3 regions of the Lysinibacillus sp. CNPSo 3705 genome follow, and region 2 is predicted to be linked to each of the others. Evidence: riboswitches for the same ligand, from Rfam matches in the RefSeq annotation. Region 2 holds a riboswitch; each other region holds the start of a gene.
The links. Region 2 has a riboswitch for cobalamin ahead of nikA (nickel ABC transporter substrate-binding protein). Riboswitches for the same ligand answer to the same signal wherever they lie in the genome.
Positions count from the first base shown of each region.

Region 1: another riboswitch for cobalamin. It lies ahead of PVA17_RS09990 (energy-coupling factor ABC transporter permease); the one in region 2 lies ahead of nikA (nickel ABC transporter substrate-binding protein).
Region 3: another riboswitch for cobalamin. It lies ahead of PVA17_RS08415 (FecCD family ABC transporter permease); the one in region 2 lies ahead of nikA (nickel ABC transporter substrate-binding protein).

Region 1 is NZ_JAQZSD010000018.1:42,414-46,828, forward strand. It holds gene PVA17_RS09975 (energy-coupling factor ABC transporter ATP-binding protein) at 1-678, opposite strand, end outside; gene cbiQ (cobalt ECF transporter T component CbiQ) at 678-1,448, opposite strand; gene PVA17_RS09985 (energy-coupling factor ABC transporter substrate-binding protein) at 1,452-1,724, opposite strand; gene PVA17_RS09990 (energy-coupling factor ABC transporter permease) at 1,726-2,472, opposite strand; cobalamin riboswitch at 2,857-3,041, opposite strand; cobalamin riboswitch at 3,448-3,630, shown strand; gene PVA17_RS09995 ((2Fe-2S) ferredoxin domain-containing protein) at 3,773-4,144, shown strand; gene cobJ (precorrin-3B C(17)-methyltransferase) at 4,149-4,415, shown strand, end outside.
Region 2 is NZ_JAQZSD010000053.1:16,022-20,436, forward strand. It holds gene PVA17_RS18830 (VOC family protein) at 325-741, shown strand; gene PVA17_RS18835 (histidine kinase) at 833-1,099, shown strand; gene PVA17_RS18840 (hypothetical protein) at 1,204-2,250, shown strand; cobalamin riboswitch at 2,372-2,564, shown strand; gene nikA (nickel ABC transporter substrate-binding protein) at 2,708-4,321, shown strand; gene nikB (nickel ABC transporter permease) at 4,393-4,415, shown strand, end outside.
Region 3 is NZ_JAQZSD010000014.1:64,241-68,655, reverse strand. It holds gene PVA17_RS08425 (ABC transporter substrate-binding protein) at 1-43, opposite strand, end outside; gene PVA17_RS08420 (ABC transporter ATP-binding protein) at 102-875, opposite strand; gene PVA17_RS08415 (FecCD family ABC transporter permease) at 876-1,865, opposite strand; cobalamin riboswitch at 2,057-2,240, opposite strand; gene PVA17_RS08410 (anti-sigma factor) at 2,920-3,597, opposite strand; gene PVA17_RS08405 (RNA polymerase sigma factor) at 3,587-4,084, opposite strand.

The DNA.
Region 1 (4,415 bases), on a different contig from region 2:
AACTGGATCTCCATTATAAATAATTCTCCCAGCTTCCATCACGATTATTTGATCTGCCCATTCATAAGCTAATGAAATATCATGTGTTGCCAGTAAAATGGTTCGTTCACCGTTCTCTAGTGTTTCTAAATACTGTAAAACTTGTGCACTATAATAATTATCTAGTCCAGCTGTCGGTTCATCTAATAATAAAACGGAAGGTTCCATTGCAAGTACTCCTGCCATTGCGACACGTTTTTTCTGTCCAACACTTAAAAAATGGATCGGTTTATCTAGCAATGCTTCGACTTCGGTTTGAGCGACGGCCCACGCAATTTTCTTTTCAATTTTTTCAGTTGTCCAGCCAAGATTCAAAGGACCAAATGCAATATCTTGCTTAACTGTGCCAGAAAAAAGCTGATTGTCGGCATCCTGAAAAACAATACCAACCTGTTGGCGTAATTGTTTTAATGCTTTTCTACTATAGTTCAGGTCATTGCCACAAAAGGATATACTTCCAGCGGTAGGCTTCAAAATACCATTTAAATGCTGAAATAACGTTGATTTTCCAGCTCCATTATGACCAAGTAAAGCGATTTTTTTCCCCTTTGGAATTTGAAGTGTAATATCTGTTAGTGCATAAGTTCCATCTGCATAAGCGTAGGATAAATGTGTTAAATCAAAGTATAAATCTGTCATCAGAAAAAACCTCCATAAATGATGAGCAGTATAAAAATAGTAGCAATACCTATCCAATTTTTTGTGTTATAGATAACATCGTTTTGCCAATAAACAGTTTCGCCTCCACGGGCTTCCATCGCATTGTTTAGTTCACGACTGCGTTGGAACATCTCGACAAATAAAGCTGTAATTAACATTGATACCGAACGAAGCCACTGTATAGGGGAGCTGTATCCTAGACGAGCCTGCTGGGCAAGATGAATTTTTTGCATACTATCTAAAAAGATAAAAATAAAACGATACGTCAGCTCTACTAGCTCTACAAATAGAGTTGGAATTCGCCATTGTCGTAGCACGTAACAAATAGAGTGGACTGATGTTGTGAGAATTAAAAAATACAAACAGCTAATGCTGCCAAGGACGATGAAAAAAAGCTGTTGTGCTGTCACGAGGCTCGCTCTGCCGATAAAAATTGTCCAACTATTAAGTGAAAATGACCAAATATACGCTGGTAACGTGCTAGTTGTTGGCGCTATAGAAATTAACATTGACACTAAACTTGATAGTAAAAAAAATCCGGGTAGCAATAGCAATTTAGCATAATATTTAGCAGGGATTTTTGCACCTAAAATGATAAAAGCACTCATCACAAAAAATGTAATGAGTGAAATTCGTTCATCTCTCATGATAAGCGACAATATAAGTAGTCCAAGGGATAACGTCATTTTTTCTAGCGGATGAACAGTCGCTAATTTATTTAAATAAGCATACTTATCAATGAGTAACATCGCTTAACTCTCTTTATGTTTGCCGCGCATTAAGCCAATGAAATAGCCGATAAATCCAGCGCCAATAGCAGCTTGTAGTGCGAATAATAAGCTTTCAATTTCACCACTTGGTGGCTCCCATAAGCTTTCAAACCATGGCTCGTAGTTAGCATCAATTTCACTAATTGCTGCCTCCGCTTCACCATCAGCCCCTCCGAATTCTGCCCCTTTTTGAATAAATAGGGGGATAATCGCTAGGAACACAACAATGGCTAAGAGTAGTAGGTTTTTTTTCATGTTAGTGTGCCTCCTTTGTTGAGAAAACACGTAGAGCCTTTAATTCACTCACATTGTATTTTTTTAGGAAGTTCATGACGATCACTGTTAAAATTCCTTCACTAACAGCAAGAGGAATTTGAGTTAAGGCAAAAATACCAGCAAATTTTGTGAATGAAGCCATAAAGCCTCCGACCTCAGAAGGGAAGGCAAGAGCTAGTTGCACTGAAGTGACAACATATGTACCTAAATCACCAAGCATTGCTGCTAAAAAGACGGCTACTGAAAATGATAATCCCATTTTTTGTGAGCCCTTAAATACATAGTAAGCGATAATAGGGCCCATAATGGCCATCGAAAAGGTATTTGCCCCTAATGTTGTAAGTCCACCGTGTGCTAGCAGTAAAGATTGGAATAATAATACGATTGTCCCGATAACACTCATCGCTAATGGTCCAAAAAGAACTGTTCCAAGTCCAACTCCTGTTGGATGCGAGCAACTCCCTGTTACAGAAGGGATTTTTAAGGCAGATAGTACAAAGGCAAAGGCACCCGATAGCCCTAATATCATTTTTGTTTCAGGATTTTCTTCAATGGTTTTTCGAATAGAACGTAATCCTAAAATAATAAATGGAATCGATACGACCCACCAAAAAATCGCCCATTCAATTGGCAAAAAGCCCTCCATAATATGCATCGCAAATGCACGATTTGGCACGAATAAAAATGCCAATAAGAAATAACTAAGCTTCCAACCTGAAAATTTCAAGAATCTCTCCTCCTAGCTTTAAAATTTTACGAATTAGTATTAGTATGCGATCGATCCAATGTGCCTTGGCGTAATTGTAGCTACCGCTTCGCTTTCGCTACAGAAAACATTTGTAGCTGCCGCTTCGCTTTCGCACAGATAAACAATTTGTCTGGATTTTGAATTGTGCATTCCTTTCAAAGTCCGTGACATCCGCCAGAGGCTTTTTTTTCATTCAGTAGGTGTTTTGGCCCGTTGGAACCATATCTGTACGCATCTACCACCTTGAGATGGAGTCTCTGCTGAATGAAAAAAAGCACTTCTCCGATAGTGGAAAAGTGCATAGCTAAAAAAGCAAATAAAATTCTAATCTGCTAAGCCGCACACCCATCCTCGTAGGTTGAAACGATCACGTATTTTTCGGCAGGTCTCCTGGCTTTAGTTCAACGTTTTATAGGTCTTCCCATCCTTTGGACAGTGACTTTTTCTATAAAACTCCCTAGTACAGTGGCGGGACCGCGCCGGACTTGAACCGGCTTCCCTTTTAAGCGAAAAGCTGAACAATTCGCACCGAAAAAAGATGAAGTTGTGAGATTTCACGACAAAGTGTAACATGAATTTCCATATTTATGCTATGATTTTTATGAAAAAATTTAAAATTGATAGTCTATGTCGAAAATTTAGATAAATCAAAAAGAAATGTCGCGTTTTTCTATTGAATTTTAAAAAAATTGTCACAAATTAAGAAAGTAATATTGAAATTTTTAAAAAATAAGCTATGATAGAAACAGTTTTCAATTACATGAAAATTGCTTTCAGCAAATGTCTTTTGTAGTGAAAGTGAAGCGTTCGCTATAGAAGCCTCCTACCTGTATAGATGGTGAGATGAATGCTGATTTAAGTTCTTTTCAGCGGGTGTCAAAACACCTGTACCTGCTGAAAGAAGGTAAAGCCCTCGGACAAGTATGCCGAGGCATACTTGATATATTAAAAAATTCATATAAAACGTCCATAAGTGCTTGAATATTTTCAAGATAATAGGGAAATCGGTGAAAGTCCGATACAGCCCCCGCTACTGTAATAGCTGATGAAATCGTGATTGCCACTAGTGAAACTAGGAAGGCGCGAAAGTAAAAGGAAGCTTAAGTCAGGAAACCTGCTTATGTGATGATGCATGCAAACTTTTCGGAGGGAGAAGTTGAAGCGAAAGCGAGTACCTGTATATATTCGTTTTTATTTGGCTTCTACTAAACCTTTACTCTTCGTCTAGAGTAAAGGTTTTTCTTTTTCCTAAAAGCAAATGAGGGGAGAACGAACGATTATGACAACTTGGAATTTAGAGGGTATGAAAACACATCTGTTTATTTGTAATGGCAGTAGCTGTATGAAAAAAGATGCTGAGGACATTACACAGGCGATCCGTGACGAAATACAGGTGCTGGCACTTGATCAGGAAATACATACGACGAGAACTCGCTGTAATGGCAGATGTAAGGATGCTTGTGTTGTCATTGCATATCCTCAAGGGAATTGGTACCGTATCCCGACAACAGAGCATGCGAAGGCACTCGTACAAGATTTAAATCATGAATCGTTACATAATGAGCATGTCTTTACATTGCGTGAAGGCTCGCTACACCGTACAGCACAAACAACAGCCATTAAAGGTATTGAAAAGGTGAAAGAGGGGTAACAACATGGCGCAAAAAGGTAAGATTTTCGTAGTTGGCTTTGGCCCTGGAGACTTTAAACATATTACGACTCGTGCTGTAGAGGCACTGCAACAAAGTCATATGATCATTGGTTATAAAACGTATGTTGAACTTATTCAGGATTTAGTTAGTGCAAAGTCGATTATTAGTACTGGTATGACGGAGGAAGTTTCACGTGCACAGGAAGCGGTACGTCAAGCAGAGGCTGGAAGTATCGTATCGGTCATTTCCAGTGGAGATGCCGGCGTTTAT
Region 2 (4,415 bases):
CAGTCTTATCTAAATCAATATTTATTGCATCTATTAATTGAGCATTTTTATTCTATTTTAATGCTGGTGGATTTGCTAATTCAATCGCTTGTTTTATTAATAATTATTGCTGTTCATCGACTTCAAATGTATCTTTAGTTAATCAAAGGCAATTCTTTTCATTTTCTCAAGCCTTTTTTAGGTGTGTTGGTTCCAAACCTTAATCAAATATTCTGCGTCGTTAGTCAAAACATTTGTCGAACATTTCTAAATGGCAAAAGGGATATATTGGATTTTGTAGAATACTATTAAACAACCTAAAATTTTTAATCAGGAGTGAGGGAATTGGAAGGTACTCAAGTGCAAAAGTCGTTGTTCAGTAAAATAGGCTATCTCTATTTACCAACTAATAATATCGATGAAACAATTGAATGGTACCAAAAAAAGCTTGGATTTAAGCTTAAAACGCCAAAATTTCAAGATGATATTGGGTTTGTAGCGGTATTAACACCGCCAGAAGGCTATGTTGTATTACTCCTTGTAGAAACAAAGGATCTTACAACAGCAGATTTTTTACGGGATGGTCGCCTGTATCAAACTTTTACGTTGAATTGTCCAGACCTGGAATATACACATACCGCATTAAAGAATAGTGGTGTAGAAGTTAGTGAAATTATTTGGCGTGGAGAAAATGCTAAATACTTTGTTTTTACTGACCCATCAGGTAATCATATTGAGGCTGCTTGGTCTGTTTGGGATTAAGTAATAAAAGTTGGTGCTAGCTATAGGAGCAGATTAGTGAAACAAGAATATATAAAAATAGTCAATTGTAAAAAATGCAGGAGGTAAGGTAATGGCTTTAAGAAAATATTTAAGTATTATTTCATTGTTATTATTTACTTTGTTCATTATTTTCGCCTATATTACACCAATTGAAGTGAACGGAACCTCAGAAATTGGAGACATTGTAGTTATTTCTTTAATAATAGCTTCATTTCTAACTGCATTTTTTAGCCAAAAGGGGAAGTTAAGAATTTTTGCGTTAATTGTTTCCGCGATTCCAGTGCTTTTTCTACTAGGATTGATAGTACTACCGATATTTTATTTATTAGAGCAATAAGCGGGTACGTTCTTTGTAAGAAGATGGTGAAGTTATTTATATTTAATTCACGAATATCTAAACAAAAAGACAGCGTTCATTAGGTGAAAGTATTATTGCGTTATTTGTTTCTTGGTTTTTTGCAGAAAATTGATAAATTAAGTGGTGATAAAGTGGACAATGCAAATGAAAATAAGCGAATTCTTTATGCGGTTTTCGAGAATGAAATTCAATTGCCTATCTTAGATATTACTCATCCCCTTTTCAACGCAAGTATTGATGAACAGGCGTATCATTTGAGCTGTCTTAAGTCAGCCAGGAGCATTGAATCATTAAAAAAGATGCCTGGCTTTATCCGCAACATCTTTGTGAAAATGTCGAATGTTGACAATTCTTATCTTAGTGGCATGCGTACTTTGCTGTACAAACTTGGCCCCGATTTAACTAGAGGGATAAAATTAGGTTTCCGGGATAAGTGGGCAGTGAAGCAAACTTCTTTTATGGGACTCCGGATCAGGCTGAGGGATCTTTGTCGGTGCCAGTCGGAAATTTTGCTACCCCAGCTTAAGCAATTTCCTGAACGGAACCTTTGTTTTTTTAATATCGCTGGAGGGGCCGCTACCGACAGTATCAACACCCTAATTCTCATTCAAGAATCGGACCCAGAATTACTTAAGGAACGCAAGATTGAAATCAATATTTTAGATATCGATACTTATGGCCCCAATTTTGCCAAGCGATGCATCGATGCTTTGAAGCAGCCAGGGGAACGCCTTCATGACCTGGACATTGCCCTCAATATTATTCATTATGACTGGAGTCAACCAGAGGCATTATTAAAGATGAGTTTAGAACGTTCCAACTGGATTCAACTCTGTTCATCGGAGGGTGGTCTATTTGAGTACGGTTCGGATGCAGCCATCATTGAAAATCTAAACCATTTCTATACTAACTCCCCGGCGGACGCTCGGATCACGGGTTCATTAATTTTCGACCGGGCGCATGTAAATCCGGGATACCTGGGTTTTACAGAATTTATTGGCGTGCAAATCCAATATCTTGGGCTAGAGGGATTGCAGCGGATTTTAACCAAAACCTCGTGGGTTTTGGAAAAATCCCATGAAATTGATACGATCTATACGTTGTTTTCATTAAAGAAAGCTGACATATGAAGTAAAACAGGCCAAGGTTAAGAACCTGGCCTTATTGTGTTAGCCATTACTAATAGGTTTTTATTATATTCAGAAAATAAAATTGACGCGAACATTAGAGCATGATATGTTTAATACTAATTTCATAGCAACCATTACAAGTTTGAGTGAAATAAGCTTTCATTCAATTAAAAGGAAAATGGGTGTAAATCCCATGCTGTCCCGCAGCTGTAAATGAGGAGTTTTGTTTCGATAACCACTGAGAAATTACTTGGGAAGGTGAAGCAACATTATGATTCATGAGCCAGAATGCCTGCTTGTAAAGAGATTCATTGATGATCTACGAAAGATAGGGAGATGGATAGAGGCTTACTTATAGTAAGTTGTTCTGTCCTTATTCTTTTGGAATAAGGTTTTTTTATGCCTTCTTTCAATCTAGATTCATTTAGTGAACCACAAACAAAGAAGGAGACAGAAAATGAGATTGACAAAGTATTTACTTCCTTTCACGCTTATTTTGATGTTCAGTTTACTCACTGGCTGTACAAGCAATGAAAAGGGAGAGACAGCATCGAAAAAACAGACAGACGAAAAAATGATAACGATTGGGTGGCCATTAGATGTAGGTCCATTAAATCCCCATACATATTTACCAAATCAAATGACAGCACAAGCAATGGTCTATGAATCATTGGTTGACTATAATGATGATGGAACAATTACGCCGAAACTAGCAGAAAGTTGGGACATCTCAAAGGATAAAACCTCTTATGTATTCCATTTGAGAAAAGATGTCAAGTATTCAGATGGAACAGCTTTTAATGCAGATAATGTAATACGCAACTTTGATGCCGTTTTAGCAAATCGTGAATTGCATTCGTGGATGGGTATGGTTAACCATATTAAAGAGGTTGTGAAAGTAGACGATTATACAATTCGATTGCAATTAGATGAACCGTATTATCCTGTTTTAAACGAACTTGCCTTTGTAAGACCTTTCCGTTTTTTAGGGGATAATGGATTCCCAGAAGGTGATGCGACCCAAGATGCAATGAAAGCGCCAATTGGGACAGGCCCATGGGTTTTAACAGATTACAAAAAGGATGAATACGCTCTATTCAGTCGCAACGACAACTACTGGGGAGAAAAACCTCTTGTAGAACAAATAAAAGTAAAAATCATCCCTGATTCAGAATCGATTTCATTGGCCTTTGAAAACGAAGAATTAGATTTAATATATGGTCGAGGCATTATTAGTTTAGATAACTATACGTATTTAAAAGATAGTGGAAAATATAAAACCGCTACGTCTGAACCTTTGTCTACAAAAGCGCTACTGTTCAATACACAGTCTGGCCCGTTAGCAGAATTGAAGGTTCGCCAAGCGATTCAATATGCAATCAATAAGGAACAAATGGTTGATAGTATTACACATGGTACAGAAAAGGTTGCCAATACACTATTTTGGGATGCTATTCCCTATGCCAATATTGATTTAGCGCCCATTTTATATAATCCCAAAAAAGCGCAACAATTGTTAGAGGAAGCGGGATGGAAGCTACAGAAGGGTGAAAAAATTCGCTCTAAAAACGGACAGCCATTAACATTAGATTTAATCTACATTGCTACAGATGCAATTCAAAAGCCAATGGCGGAACTAATGCAAGGTGAACTAGCAAAAATAGGGGTACAGTTGAATTTAGAAGGCGCAGATGTGATGGTAGGTCTGCAAAAATTAATGGATAATCAGGTTGATATTAATTTCTGGCGTACAAATGGACCACCAACAGATCCACATAGCTTTGTTAATGAATCAGCTACACCAAACGCTAATGGTGTCTATGAAGCGAAATTAGGCTTACCAACTGCCAAAGAAATCGATACTAAAATTCATCAATTATTAGTAGGTACAGATGAAAAAGAGCGCGTGCAACTTTATACGGATATTTTAACAATGTTCCATGACCAATCACTATTCTTTCCTATATCTTACGAAACAAATAGCGTGATTTATCAGCCATATATGAAAGATTTTGCGCCACGAGCATCTGAATATGATATTCCCTATGCACAAATGGAAAAAGAAAAATAACTGTAAAAGAGAGAGTATGTCAATCAAAGACAGCTCTCTCTTTATCATAGGATTGATTGGGAAGTGACAGCATGTATGAATCAACATGGATGTT
Region 3 (4,415 bases), on a different contig from region 2:
TTGCGATCGCAAGAACAAGCCATACGCTTTTTAATGTCTTCATGTCTACTTCTCCTTTTTTCTAAATAATCTATAGAAAGAAATCTAAAACTCTTAACTAACTATAAAAATTGCTCAGATATATAAAAAATATGCGGCTTTTTTGTGACAGGATGTACACTAACTTCCGCATGTACACCAAACACCTTTTGTAGCAATGAGGGTGTTAATACATCAAACGGAGTTCCATATGCCGCAATTTCTCCGTCCTTTAAAACATAAATTTTATCGCAATAAGTTGCTGCAATATTTAAATCATGCAAGGCTGCAATGACCGTAATCGGCAAGCCCCGTACTAAATCCATGAGCTGGAGTTGATGCTGAATATCTAAATGATTCGTTGGCTCATCTAATACCATAACCTTAGCCTGTTGCGCCAATGCCCTTGCCACAACGACCCGTTTTTTCTCACCACCAGATAAGGAACTAAAAGTACGTTCACTTAAATGCAGTACCCCTGCTTGCTGCATCGATTCCTCAACAATAGCTAGGTCTTCTTTTGTATCTACTTCCAAAAGCCTTTTATGCGGTGTACGTCCCATTGCCACAAGATCTTTAACAGTGAACTCAAATAGTACTGGTGTTTCCTGCCCTACGACGGCAAGTTGCTTTGCTACCACCTTTGAAGATTGCTTGTAAATATTTTCATTAAATAAAAATACTTCTCCCTCTTGGGGTTGTAGCATACGGTACATATTTTTTAAAAGGGTCGATTTCCCACTGCCATTAGGGCCAATTATGCCCACAAACTCGCGTTCTTGAATATGTACAGAAACATTGTTTAATATTTTCACCTGCTGCACGGCAAAAGTAACGTTTTTTGCAACGTATACCATTTAATTCTCCTCCCCGAAAGAATACATTTGCTTACGCAACATCCATATAAAGAATGGGCATCCGCATAAAGCCGTTATAATTCCAATCGGCATTTCCTCAGGTGCAATCACAATGCGCGCAGCTGCATCAGCCCATATTAAAAATATCGCACCAATTAATGCACTAACTGGCAGTACAAACTTATAATTTGAGCCGACAATCATACGTACGATATGTGGAATAATCAGGCCAATAAAGCCAATTGCACCACTTACAGCAACAAGGACACCTGTTAATAGGGAAATTACTAAAATTAGTAGCAATCGAAATTTCTCTAAATTAACCCCTAGCGTAACAGCAGATTCTTCGCCAAGTAAAAGTAAATTCAAATGGCGTGCATGTAGACGTAAAATTATGTAGACGATCGTTAAAACTACGAACGGAATCATTATATTCACCCATTTCGCTCCGGCCAAACTTCCCATCATCCAATAGATCACTGCCTTTATGCCCCCCTCTTCCTTCGTCATCATCAGCATAAAATTCGTCATTGCTGACAAAACTAGTGACACGGCAATTCCGGCTAATAATAATCGAACAACTGAAATTCGTCCCCCAACTCGTGCTAAGAAAAACACAATCAGTACTGCAATTGTCGCACCTATAAAAGCAGCAAATGATAGCGCATACATACCTAAAAATGAAAAAGTGCCAAGTAAAATAACAGATGTAGCCCCGACAGATGCACCGGAAGATACCCCCAAAATATAGGGGTCCGCGATTGAATTACGAACTAAAGCTTGAATAGCAGCACCCGAAATAGCAAGCCCCGCTCCGACTATTATGGCAAGTACTACGCGGGGAGTACGAATTTGCCATATGATGATTTCCTGTGAACGGCTCCAATCCAATGTAATGCCAAGTGGGTTGAACGGGATATGCGATAAAATAATGCGCCATACAATACTAGGTGTAATAGACACAGAGCCTACCATGATCGCTAACGTCATAGATATTAGAACGACACCCGTTAATACGACTAAAAGTAAGTTAATTTTTCTTGTTGTTGGATTCTTCAAAACGCTCTCCTCTCTTAAAGCAAAGGGCATAAAAAAAATCCCCTTATCTACAAGAGGATGTCATAGTTAAATAAAGGGCGTCGATTCCCAGTCACTACAACCATCCTCGTGGTTCTATGTAAGTTTGTTGACTTTTATTGGCAGGTCTCCTGGCTTAGGTTCATCATCTATACGCCTTCCCATAGCTCGCTACAGTGACATATTGTATAGACTCTCCATTACAGTTGCGGGACAGCACCGGATTTGCACCGATTTCCCTTTTAAGCAAACGAACAAGTCATTCGCACCAACAAAATAATATTTTATTAAGTTATAAGAGGAACAATATCAGAATATTTTCCAGATAGCAATTATATTATTTATTACGATCAAGTAAAAGTGGTGATAAACGAGCTATTAATAGCTATAAAACAGAACTATTGAACATTAATTATTATTAGAAAAATAAATAAATTTAGATAGTGATTTATCTTACCTTACAAATTCCTCACAGTACACTATGAGGAATCGCCTTCTTCTCTATATTTAATATTAGTGTGGATAATCTTAATTTAACAAAATAAAATTTTTTGGTTATCTATTTTAATAAATATGTTGAAAAAACTCAGTTGGCACTTGGTTTAATCGCCAATCTAACTGTGAAAACTGATGGATTCTAAAAACGTTGCTTTTTGTAGTCGTCTAATAAAAGCGTGTCACTAATGGTACGTAGACTTTCGGTTTCATTCAGCTACGCAAACAATAATAATTTTCAAAAATGAAGCGATATGAAGCTTCTTTGTAAACTAATTTCTCCATTTGTGTAAAGAATCGGTGAAAACCATTGTTCAAATGATGTTTTTAAACTTATCCATTTTCTATGTCCTTTATTTTGGATTCGGATGGTTGACTACCTCCCAAACCATGATAAAGACTTTTTTATGCACGGATGATATCGCAGAAAATTAAGTTTTTAACAATATATTTGAATTATTTTAATTCGACGCTAGTGATTTAAATTATATAAATCTTTTAATCTTATTTCCTCTGTATTATTTTTAAATTGAATTTTTATCTTGTCCTCATCGGATAATTCTTTTTCTTCACCATTGTTGAGTAATAGAGTATTTTCATCTAAGAAGGTATATGTGATGTTAACACCGTCCCTGTGGGATTTCGCTAATTCAGAGAAAAAATTCCATTTCTTATCAGCTAGAATATTCCAACTCTCATAAATAATAATTTCATCTTTATATTTATTATTTCTAGAATCCTCCATAGCTAAAAGATAACGATTGTTACTTTTGGTTTGGAATGTCAAAGTAACTGTTGTTCCATGTCGTTGAATGTTTTTTTGCACATTATTCTCATCTGCTATCCACATATGGACAAAAAGAAAATAATAACTCACAGATATAATGAGAAAGAAAGCTAGTAATGATCCTGCGACCACGAAAATTTTTCTCCTATTTTTGAAACGCACTTTTTTTAAATAATCAATACTCTCCTTTCCCTTATTAATTTCACGGGTATTTTCTACCAAAAAACCTTCTTGCATTTCCATTACATATTTTTTGCATTCTTCACATTCGCTCATATGTTTTTTCATCTGTCTAGTAGTTTCTTCACTAGTCAATTTTTCTATATAACTGGGTACTAAATCTTTAAAAATATCATGGTTCATATTTTATTACACCCTCTCTTAATTCTTTTTTTGCACGATAATATGTAACTCTTGCCCAATTATCAGTTTCTCCAACAATAGAACCAATCTCCTTAAAAGAAAGATTACCTAATAACCTTAAGTAAAGTATTTCACGCTTTTTATCACTCAGTTGATGAGCTTGCTTGAAAAAATTAACTTTATCTTCTTTTCTAAAATATTCTTCTTCTAAGTTGGAGGTTAATGGTTTCATATCACTTAATGACTCTAATAATTGCTTTCTTTTTTTATCATGATTCAGTTCCTGTAGCCAAACATTTTTTGCAATAGAACATAGCCATGTAGAAAATTTCACTGTTCCATTATCATAAAATTTGTTTATAGACTTAATCGCTTGATAGAACGTCTCCTGCGTTAACTCTTCAGCAATTTGATGATTATTAGTTAGTGCCAATAAATATCTAAAAACGAAATCTCCGTATTCTTGAAATATATTATCTTTATTCACAGTTTACCTCCTTTCATTAGTATGAAAAATATATGACTTCAAATAGCTTGAAAAACTCCAAATAGCGGTCGTTTGGTTGATAAATATAAGATATCACTTTATCTTTAATTTCATTTTAATAATTTTTTCCAACTATAAGTCAAGCTACTTAAAAAGTTAATCATTCATATATCCAAAATTTTATTAATTCGTTACAGTTTTTTTAAAAAAAATTATTTCTCTTCTATCTTTATTATGTCCACTTGATTATTTCCTAAGAATAATATTTGTTCAGATTAATTTCATTAGGTTAAAATAACCTTCATTTCGTAGAAAACTATTTTTTAAAAAA